Pleurocapsa sp. PCC 7327: one gene and its partner. The protein of the gene in region 1 binds, or shares a complex with, the protein of each later gene. Links are inferred from orthologs where the notes say so. Each region holds a gene or a part of one and is shown on either strand. Other genes may lie near its edges.

Region 1 (3,556 bases):
TTTCGTCCAGCAATCTCTCTGTTGCCACTAGAGTCGTTGCTAAACGATTTTTCTTTTTTCTTTTTTCCTGGGTTCAGGTGGGCCATCCTGGACTTGAACCAGGGACCTCACCCTTATCAGGGGTGCGCTCTAACCACCTGAGCTAATAGCCCATGCTCCCAAACCCGAACGACTGATAGTTTGAAAGCCTGTCCTTTTCCCTTGCTCGACCTTGGGATGTCTCTCAGGAAAGGATAGTTTTTGAGCGGCTCGGGGTTTTCTGTTTTTTCCCTTTGCCTTTTTCCTTTTTTCCTTGAGTTGGGTCTCCCTAAAAAGGAGGTGATCCAGCCACACCTTCCGGTACGGCTACCTTGTTACGACTTCACCCCAGTCACTAGCCCTGCCTTCGGCATCCTCCTCCTCATCGGTTGGAGTAACGACTTCGGGCGTGGCCAGCTCCCATGGTGTGACGGGCGGTGTGTACAAGGCCCGGGAACGGATTCACCGCCGTATGCTGACCGGCGATTACTAGCGATTCCTCCTTCATGCAGGCGAGTTGCAGCCTGCAATCTGAACTGAGGTAGGGTTTGCTGAGATTCGCTCGCCCTCGCGGGGTCGCTGCCCTTTGTCCCTACCATTGTAGTACGTGTGTCGCCCAGGACGTAAGGGCCATGCTGACTTGACGTCATCCTCACCTTCCTCCGGTTTGTCACCGGCAGTCTCCCTAGAGTGCCCAGCTTCACCTGCTGGCAACTAAGAACGAGGGTTGCGCTCGTTGCGGGACTTAACCCAACATCTCACGACACGAGCTGACGACAGCCATGCAGCACCTGTGTTCCGGCTCCCGAAGGCACCCCCGCCTTTCGGCAGGGTTCCGGACATGTCAAGCCCTGGTAAGGTTCTTCGCGTTGCATCGAATTAAACCACATACTCCACCGCTTGTGCGGGCCCCCGTCAATTCCTTTGAGTTTCACACTTGCGTGCGTACTCCCCAGGCGGGAAACTTAACGCGTTAGCTTCGGCACGGCTCGGGTCGATACAAGCCACGCCTAGTTTCCATCGTTTACAGCTAGGACTACAGGGGTATCTAATCCCTTTCGCTCCCCTAGCTTTCGTCCCTCAGTGTCAGTTCCGGCCCAGTAGCGCGCTTTCGCCACCGATGTTCTTCCCAATCTCTACGCATTTCACCGCTACACTGGGAATTCCCGCTACCCCTACCGGACTCTAGCTGCGCAGTTTCCACGGCCGCTCCGGAGTTAAGCTCCGGTCTTTGACCGCCGACTTGCGTTGCCACCTACGGACTCTTTACGCCCAATGATTCCGGATAACGCTTGCCTCCTCCGTCTTACCGCGGCTGCTGGCACGGAGTTAGCCGAGGCTGATTCGCTCGGTACCGTCACTTTCTTCTTCCCGAGCAAAAGAGGTTTACAACCCAAAGGCCTTCCTCCCTCACGCGGCGTTGCTCCGTCAGGCTTTCGCCCATTGCGGAAAATTCCCCACTGCTGCCTCCCGTAGGAGTCTGGGCCGTGTCTCAGTCCCAGTGTGGCTGCTCATCCTCTCAGACCAGCTACAGATCGTCGCCTTGGTAGGCTTTTACCCTACCAACTAGCTAATCTGACGCGAGCTCTTCTTCAGGCGAATTTCTTTCACCTTGCGGCACATCGGGTATTAGCAGCAGTTTCCCGCTGTTGTCCCCGTCCTGAAGGCAGATTCTCACGCGTTACTCACCCGTCCGCCACTAGGTGTTTCCACCCCGTTCGACTTGCATGTGTTAGGCACGCCGCCAGCGTTCATCCTGAGCCAGGATCAAACTCTCCATGGTAGAGTTGGTTTGATTGTTGCTCCAAAAACTGTTTTCAGTCTCCGGCATCTTTCGAGGTTTTCCTCGATCGGACTAGACCTCGCTAGTCGCTCGAGTTATAATTTCTTTTAACAAGGGCTCTGGCAACTTGGCTTTCAAACTATTGTCTTGTCTAGGTTCGGGGCGCTGCTCGAAGCGTTTGCCTCAACCGCGCATTTATTAATGTAACTATCTTTTGAGCGTTTGTCAACCTTTTGGCTCAAAAAATTTTTCAAACGCTGGAAACTCTCTTGCTCTGTGTTAGGCAACCGCTCGCGTCGCGCTCCGAGAACTTAACTCCGAGACGAACCAAGCAGCAGAAAAAAGCGATCGCGAAAAATTCAACGAATGGGATCGTGTACTGTAACTAACTTTGTTCCATCAGGAAACGTGGCTTCGACTTGTACCTCGTGCAGCATTTCTGGAATACCTTCCATGACGTCGTCTCGCGTTAATAAGGTTGTTCCGTAACTCATTAATTCAGCGACTGTGCGTCCTTCTCTCGCACCTTCTAAAATGGCAGCAGAGATAAAGGCGACCGCCTCTGGATAATTTAGTTTTATTCCTCTTGCCTTGCGTCTTTCTGCCAGGAGTGCTGCTGTAAAGATTAATAATTTGTCCTTTTCTTGGGGAGTTAGTTGCATTTTTCAGCGGACGGCGACCAGTTATCAGTGATTAGCTATTTAATATTACATCCAGACTCTGGGTTTGATAACGGAGCGTTTCATAAGTGAAAGACGCAGTAATTGCCAAACTCCTGTAAACCAGTTTCTGACATCTGCTGTAGACGAGCCTCGATAACGACATAATAATCCTCGTGCTTGGGTTTGAGTTACTCCGGCTTCCCCCAGATACTGTTTATCGCTCCAGAGGGTTTGTGCCCGTTCTATTATGTTTTGCGAAACAGGTTTTCCAATCCAGATCAGACTCGCTACGATTGGTTGTCCTGCCAAACCCAAAGAGCTATTAATAATTGCTTCTCCTGCAGGTAGCCATTGTCGGTCGATTAACAGCGGTTGTCCTTGTTGCCAGATTTCTGTATGAGATCGCCAATTTCCCTCCAAAAATTTTTCGCCTCTGGCACTGCGTCCTAAGCGAGTAATTTCCCATCCCAGCCAACTAGCTCCAGGCGCTAATTCTACTCTCAAATCTTGCTGATATATTGCCCCGTTGAAAATTATCGTTTCCTGAGGCACCCATTCTAAACAAGCACCCGATTCGATTTTGATACGAACTATTTGTTTGGCAAGTTTTCCGTTGCTGCGATAAACTTTTCCAGCTGCCGCCGTGGTAATTAAAGTATTGGCATTTTCTCTTAGTCGTATTGTTTGGGAAAGACTATCGCCTTCTACGATTCCTCCAGCCGTATGTAAAATGACGCTGTGACATACGGATTTGCCTTCGGGATAAAAAGGACGCTGCACTTTGAGGGGAGCTTTAACCAAAGCATGGGTCAGATAAGTAGTATCTCTCTCGCAACTATAGACTAAATCGAGACTACCATGCCATCCGGAGCCTGGTCGGGTTGTCATTAGATAAAGTAGTGCTTTTTTTAAACTTGATGGCACTTCTGGGAATAATAGAGTTGTCGGGAAATAAAAAACAACAAGAAGAAAGGAACTCAATTTGATGTGAGAGTTCTCAAGCTGGATTAATTTTAAGCTGCCATTAAATACCAATTCCATAATCCTGCTGCGGTTAACATTAACCGATCGTCAAAATCGAGGATTCGATTGC
Region 2 (6,292 bases), 1.7 Mb from region 1 along the record:
TTTCACAAATCAAATAGACTTGCTAAATCTTCCTTACAGACTTATAACCGGGCTATCGCTAGTTTATCTTGTCTTCTTTTTTGATAAGGTGTTGACTTTGCGATCGCATTTTGAAATCATAGCTCTATAAATATATTTGTAAGTTATTAGCTGGATAATTAATCTATGTTTATTGACAAATTTACTCCGATAAATATGATAATAAAAAAATAAAATGGCTTTTGATTTTTAGGTGAGGAGTGGTGAATATCTCAGAGAAAATTTTAATACTCGGTGATGATATTAACACCGATGATATTATCCCAGCCAAACGCGGCACCAATGCCGATCCCGCCCATTTAGCACGCTATGCCTTCGAACATCTAATAGGAGAAGGGAAGCTGCTAGAATACGATATCATCGAGGCAGGACATAACTTTGGCTGCGGTTCTAGTCGAGAATTTGCTCCAATTGCTATCAAAGTAGCAGGAATTAAAAAAGTTCGCGCTCGTTCTTTTGCAGAAATTTTCTATCGCAATAGTATCAATATCGGTCTATCATTAGAAATTATCGGGGATAGCCAACAGAATCCAGTCGTAGATGCGATCGCGCGGGCAGGCGGTTTAATTACCTTCAACCAAAAACGTCTGAGAGGTGAAGTTTCTGTACCCAAAAGTCTCACGCCAGCGCGATCGATGACGATGGCAGAAAAGATGCTTGCCCGTGCTTCGGGCAATGCTTTCGTCCAACCTGGCGAGGTTATTTTTGCCAAAGTCGATTTGGCAATGTCCCACGATGCCATTGCAGGGCCAGTCGCTCAACTTTTCTACCAGCATTTTGGAGAGAATGCGAAAGTCTGGAATGCAAATAAAGTTGTTTTAGTTGCCGATCATTTCATTCAAATTAACGACATCAGGAAAGATGAAGGCGCAACGAAGATGCATCAACAAATGGTGCAATTTGCACGAGAGCAAGGTTGCCATCTATTAGACGTGGTTTCTCCAGGCGAAGCGGCAGGTATTTGCCACGTTCTCCTACCAGAAAAAGGCTTCATCCGTCCAGGGATGGTTATTGCAGGGACGGATTCTCATAGTTGCACCTATGGGGCATTTGGTTGCTTTTCTACTGGGGTAGGAACGACTGACATGGCGAATCTCTTTGCAACTGGGGATATGTGGATTCGCGTTCCAGGAACGTTGCTGTTTGAATTATCGGGAACGCTTCCCAAACAGATCGGCGCTAAAGATATTATGCTCTTTATCCTGGGTCAAATCGGCTGCAATGGGGCAACTGGAAAGGCGATCGAATTTCGGGGCAGTATTATCGAGCAATTGCCAATCGACGAACGCATGACTCTGGCAAATATGGCGATCGAGTGCGGGGCGATATGCGGTTTAATTGCTTCCGATGAAGTGACGCTTAAGTACGTGCAAAGTCGCACGCAAGAGGAATTTGAAGTAATAACCAGCGATCGCGATGCAGAATACGAAGAAATTTATCGATTCGATCTCAGTAGTCTAGAACCGCAAATTGCCTGTCCGCAAAAACCCGATCGCGTGGTCAGTATTGGGGAATTGGGTGAAGTTCCTATTACGCGGGCGTTTATCGGTTCCTGCACGGGAGGAAAACTCTTCGATCTGGCCCAAGCTGCTGAAGTGCTTAAAGGGCGCAGAGTTGACCCTAGAGTAAGTCTGTTTGTCGTTCCCGCTTCTGGAGAGGTTCGTCAAAAAGCTCAGGAATTGGGCTACTTAGATATCTTAGAACAAGCAGGCGCACAGGTTCTCAAATCTGGCTGCGGTGCTTGCATCAATGCCGGAATTGGAGTTTTAGGCAAAGAAGAGACGGGGATTTATGCCACCAATCGTAACTTTAAGGGACGCAGTGGCGATCCGACGGCTAGAAATTATCTTGCCTCTCCGCGCGTGGTTGCGATTTCAGCAGTAAAGGGGAAAATTAGCGATCGCATCGAGGATAAATGAGCGAGCGCATTTTTTTATTACGGGAGCTAATAGACTTGTTGATAGGGGAATGACGCGAAAAATGATTTATGTATAAAATTCGCTTAATTTAGCGTGCCTCTATCCCAATGATTTGAGCTGAGAAGCCAATTCATCGGCTTTTCGGGCTATTTCGACATCTAGGTCGGTAATCCCTCCAGCCTCTGATGTCGTCAGGTCAACCATAACGCGATCGTAAATATTCGACTCTTGGGGGCGATGCCCCATTGCCTCAGCTACTAACGCCAAGCCAGACATAAATCCCAATGCTTTTTCAAAGCAACTGAAGCGAAACTGACGATGCAATTTTCCCTCTGTTTGGCTCCATCCTCTTAATTCTTGTAAAACTGCCTCTAGCTCTTGGGAAGATAAAAGTCTAAAGGTACCTCCACAAGGGGATTGAGAACTTGAAGAACGAGCCACTCGATTGCCTCGTCTTAGTTGCCTAGCTTTTGATTCTTGATGGCACACTCGTTCCCTCAGCAGTGACATTTGCCTCACCCCTTGAGCATTTTGCAAAACTAATAGATGCGTCCATGCCGAAGTCAGACAATCGAAAAATAAATTTTTTGTCAGCCTAGACTTTTAGGATTCAGACTCCCAAGATCCCATATCTTCCTCCTACTCTGGTGCTGACTGTTATATCATCTAGCTCATAGAAGCATGAGTGCGATCGTAACCCGCACTAAACTCTGAGGGAGTTTTACCTTGAATGTGGCTGTGATAGTGCGTCACGTCAATGTCCACACCAAGCTCGTTGACGATCCGAAGAAGCATTGACTGTTCGCGATTGACGACCGCTCTGTGGTGGCGCATCAGGAGAGCGCGAGCTTGTGTTTCAATAGACATTATCCTGCCTCCTTCTATACACCTTTATCATAAAACTTTCTGTAGCAAAAACTACATATTTTGAAAATATTTACATTTAGTCATAGCCATCTCGCGAGACTATTTCGTCAATATCTCTCAATCACTTCCATAGAATACAGGCAAGCCAAGAGATAGATTCTGTAGAGATGGATTTTCTATTACCAGCCGATTGTCCTAAAAGTATGGAATGTCATGTTGAGCGGAGCGATCGCTCCGCTCAACATCTTATAGCAATTCGCCGATGCTCCTCCACTTCGTGAGAGTCCGCGTCGGTTGGCAATTATCAGTTCGCAATTAGGAAATAGAGATGGATTCTAGCTAGAAATTCAATGTTTTTAGATTTTAATGGCGAATTGCGAATTATCAATTAGTCAGCCGCTCTGGGTGTAAGGCTTTTTCATCAAGCATCTGTAGAGTTCTTTTTTAGAAATGGTATTAGTACATCAACTCCAAACAGAGATTTTTCGTTACATTTTGCTGAACTCAGAATGACAAAATGGACTTTTCAGATGTCCTCTAACTTGGTCTTGACAACACCAGTTCAAATCTTCACCAGATTATGAAAAAAAAATCCCCAGATTTTGCAAAGACAAAAACAAGCTAACTGATTTAGATTTAAAAAAGGAAATAACGCTGTGCCATGGGTAAAACCGTTGCAGGTTCGCAGGTTAACAACTCACCATCTGCTCTCACTTCGTAGGTTTCTGGATCGACTTCTATCCTTGGCAAAGCATCATTTAATTTCATATCTCGCTTACTCAAATTGCGGATATTAGAAACTGCCACGGCAGGTTTTTGCAAGCCAATTTTTTCGGGAATTTTTGCTTTCAACGCCGCTTTAGAAATAAAGGTTAACGAAGTTGCTGCAATCGCGCCGCCAAAACTGCCAAACATGGGACGCATATGTACGGGTTGAGGGGTAGGAATACTAGCATTAGTATCCCCCATTTGCGACCAAGCAATGAACCCTCCTTTAATAACAATTTCTGGTTTCACGCCAAAAAAGGCAGGTCGCCACAAACATAAATCGGCTAATTTTCCTTCTTCAATCGAACCCACATAGTCAGCAATACCGTGGGTAATCGCAGGATTAATTGTATATTTGGCAATATAACGTTTAGCACGAAAATTATCGGTTTCTTTTCCTTCTTCTGTCAGCTTCCCTCGCTGTAGCTTCATTTTATGGGCGGTTTGCCAAGTGCGAATAATCACTTCTCCCACCCTTCCCATCGCCTGCGAGTCGGATGAAATTATGCTAAGCGCACCAAGATCGTGGAGGATATCTTCTGCGGCAATGGTTTCCCGGCGAATGCGAGATTCGGCAAAGGCAACATCTTCGGGAATGCTTTTATCGAGGTGGTGGCACACCATTAACATATCCAGGTGTTCTTCTAGGGTATTGACGGTGTAAGGACGAGTGGGATTTGTAGAGGAAGGAAGTACGTTTGCTTCGCCGCAGACGCGAATAATATCGGGTGCGTGACCTCCTCCTGCGCCTTCGGTATGGTAAGTATGAATAACGCGGTTTTTAAAAGCGGCGATGGTAGTTTCTACAAATCCTGCTTCGTTAAGGGTGTCGGTATGAATGGCGACTTGCACGTCGTATTCATCTGCGACAGACAAGCAAGTATCGATCGCTGCTGGAGTAGTTCCCCAGTCTTCGTGTAGCTTCAATCCTATCGCACCTGCGACGATTTGTTCTGCTAGTCCTTCGGGTTGACTGCTATTGCCTTTCCCCAAAAATCCTAAATTGACAGGAAAAGCATCTGCCGCTTGCAACATCCGGTAAATATTCCATGCGCCAGGAGTACAGGTTGTAGCCTTAGTTCCCGTAGCGGATCCGGTGCCGCCACCTATCATAGTAGTAATACCAGACGCGATCGCAACTTCGATTTGTTGGGGACAGATGAAGTGAATGTGAGCGTCAATGCCTCCCGCCGTGAGAATCATGCCTTCTCCGGCAACGGCTTCGGTAGCGGGTCCGATAATAATATTAACGTTATCCTGAATATAGGGATTGCCTGCTTTCCCTATCTTGTAAATTTTACCGTCTTTGATCCCGACATCGGCTTTAACAATTCCCCACCAGTCGAGAATGAGAGCATTCGTAATCACCATATCGACTGCGCCATCGTCGCGGGAAATCGGAGATTGTCCCATGCCATCGCGGATAACTTTCCCGCCGCCAAATTTGACTTCATCGCCGTAGGTCGTATAATCTTGTTCGACTTCAATAAATAATTCTGTATCTGCTAAACGAACGCGATCGCCTACTGTTGGTCCATAGGTTTCTGCATAGGCACGGCGATCCATTCTATAACTCATGTTTTCTTCTCCTTATTTTCCTATAATTATAGAGGTGAAAAGTTCTCTTTCATCTTTCATAATTCATAATTTATAATTCATTAAATGGCAACTGAAATCGAACGAAAGTTTCTGGTCAAAGGAGATTCTTGGCGTTCTTTAGGCACTGGAAAAGTTTATCGCCAAGGATATATTTCTACAGTTAATGGCATAACCGTTCGCGTGAGAATCGCTGGCGAAAATGGGTATTTGACCATTAAAGGAAAAACGAAAGGGATGGCCAGAGAGGAATTTGAGTATTCTATCCCAGTTGAAGATGCCAAAATGATGCTAGATACGATGTGCGATCGCCCGTTAATTGAAAAGATTAGATATAGAATTAAGCTAGACAATCTAGTCTGGGAAGTAGATGAATTTTTAGGAGAAAATAAAGGATTGATTCTGGCAGAAGTTGAACTAGAAAGCGAATGTCAAATAATTGACTTTCCAGATTGGATTGCTCGCGAAGTAACGGGAGATCTAAGATATTACAATTCCAACTTAGCTAAATATCCATATCAGCAATGGAAAGATTAGGTAAAATGAATTACCATTAATACTGATTTTTTATTTAAAATTTGTAGAGTTTCTTAAACCACACATTAAAGTAAGATTACAAAGCGATCGCTAAGAATTAAAAGTAGTCCTACTCCTATACTTTAGGAATTTGTCAAGTATAGGTAAGAACTTTCTTTCAATTAACAAGTACATTCAATAAAACTTTTAATATCTATAGCGAAACTTCACCCCACCACAAAGGAATGAATTTCCTGATTCGATCGCGGAATTCTTTGCCTATGGGATTAAATGATTACTGATTACTGATTACTGATTTAGCGATCGCAGCTAGTTGCATATAAGCTGGATATGTTCCCTCGGCTTTGATTCGCTTGATTTCTGCATCGGGAATAGGCAGATTTTGCTTAACGGCTATGGCTTTAACGAGATCGCCGCGATCGATAACGCCAGCTACTGCACCCGCCGGAGACAGCACTGTAATCCGCCTGTCCTCTATCTGTTCTAAGCGATTGATGACTTCTACCAAAGAAGTCTTTTCTTGCACCGAAGGGATTTCGGTTAAGGGATGGGCGATATCTGCCAAA

What was found.
Region 2: the proteins of ureA (region 1) and ureC are in contact, whole or in part, in a crystal structure (PDB 4CEU), measured with the Sporosarcina pasteurii proteins. The link is inferred for Pleurocapsa sp. PCC 7327 from one-to-one orthologs. Residues at the interface, in WP_115362093.1 of Sporosarcina pasteurii: Ala6, Glu9, Lys10, Ile13, Ala16, Leu19, Arg23, Asn31, Tyr32, Pro33, Glu34, Val36, Thr40, Met44, Met70, Glu71, Val73, Met76, Asp78, Gln81, Ala82, Glu83, Leu92; in WP_115362090.1 of Sporosarcina pasteurii: Lys441, Phe442, Asp463, Pro464, Ser465, Ala466, Ser467, Ile468, Thr470, Pro471, Gln472, Pro473, Met475, Arg477, Gln565, Arg566, Tyr567, Phe568, Leu569, Phe570.

The regions. Positions count from the first base shown.
Region 1 is NC_019689.1:4,387,705-4,391,260, forward strand. Bases 813-3,556 are described here. They hold ureA (urease subunit gamma), read right to left. Parts: upstream 2,464-3,556; coding sequence 2,161-2,463; downstream 813-2,160. Other genes in these bases: PLE7327_RS19770 (urease accessory protein UreD), read right to left, coding at 2,509-3,351; PLE7327_RS19775 (transposase family protein), read right to left, coding at 3,477-3,556.
Region 2 is NC_019689.1:2,711,045-2,717,336, forward strand. Bases 2,817-5,764 are described here. They hold ureC (urease subunit alpha), read right to left. Parts: upstream 5,172-5,764; coding sequence 3,462-5,171; downstream 2,817-3,461. Other genes in these bases: PLE7327_RS12065 (hypothetical protein), read right to left, coding at 2,817-2,825; PLE7327_RS12075 (CYTH domain-containing protein), read left to right, coding at 5,256-5,726. Outside these bases: PLE7327_RS12055 (aconitase/3-isopropylmalate dehydratase large subunit family protein), read left to right, coding at 243-1,958; PLE7327_RS12060 (4a-hydroxytetrahydrobiopterin dehydratase), read right to left, coding at 2,058-2,468; more of PLE7327_RS12065, read right to left, coding at 2,625-2,816; PLE7327_RS12080 (site-2 protease family protein), read right to left, coding at 6,001-6,292.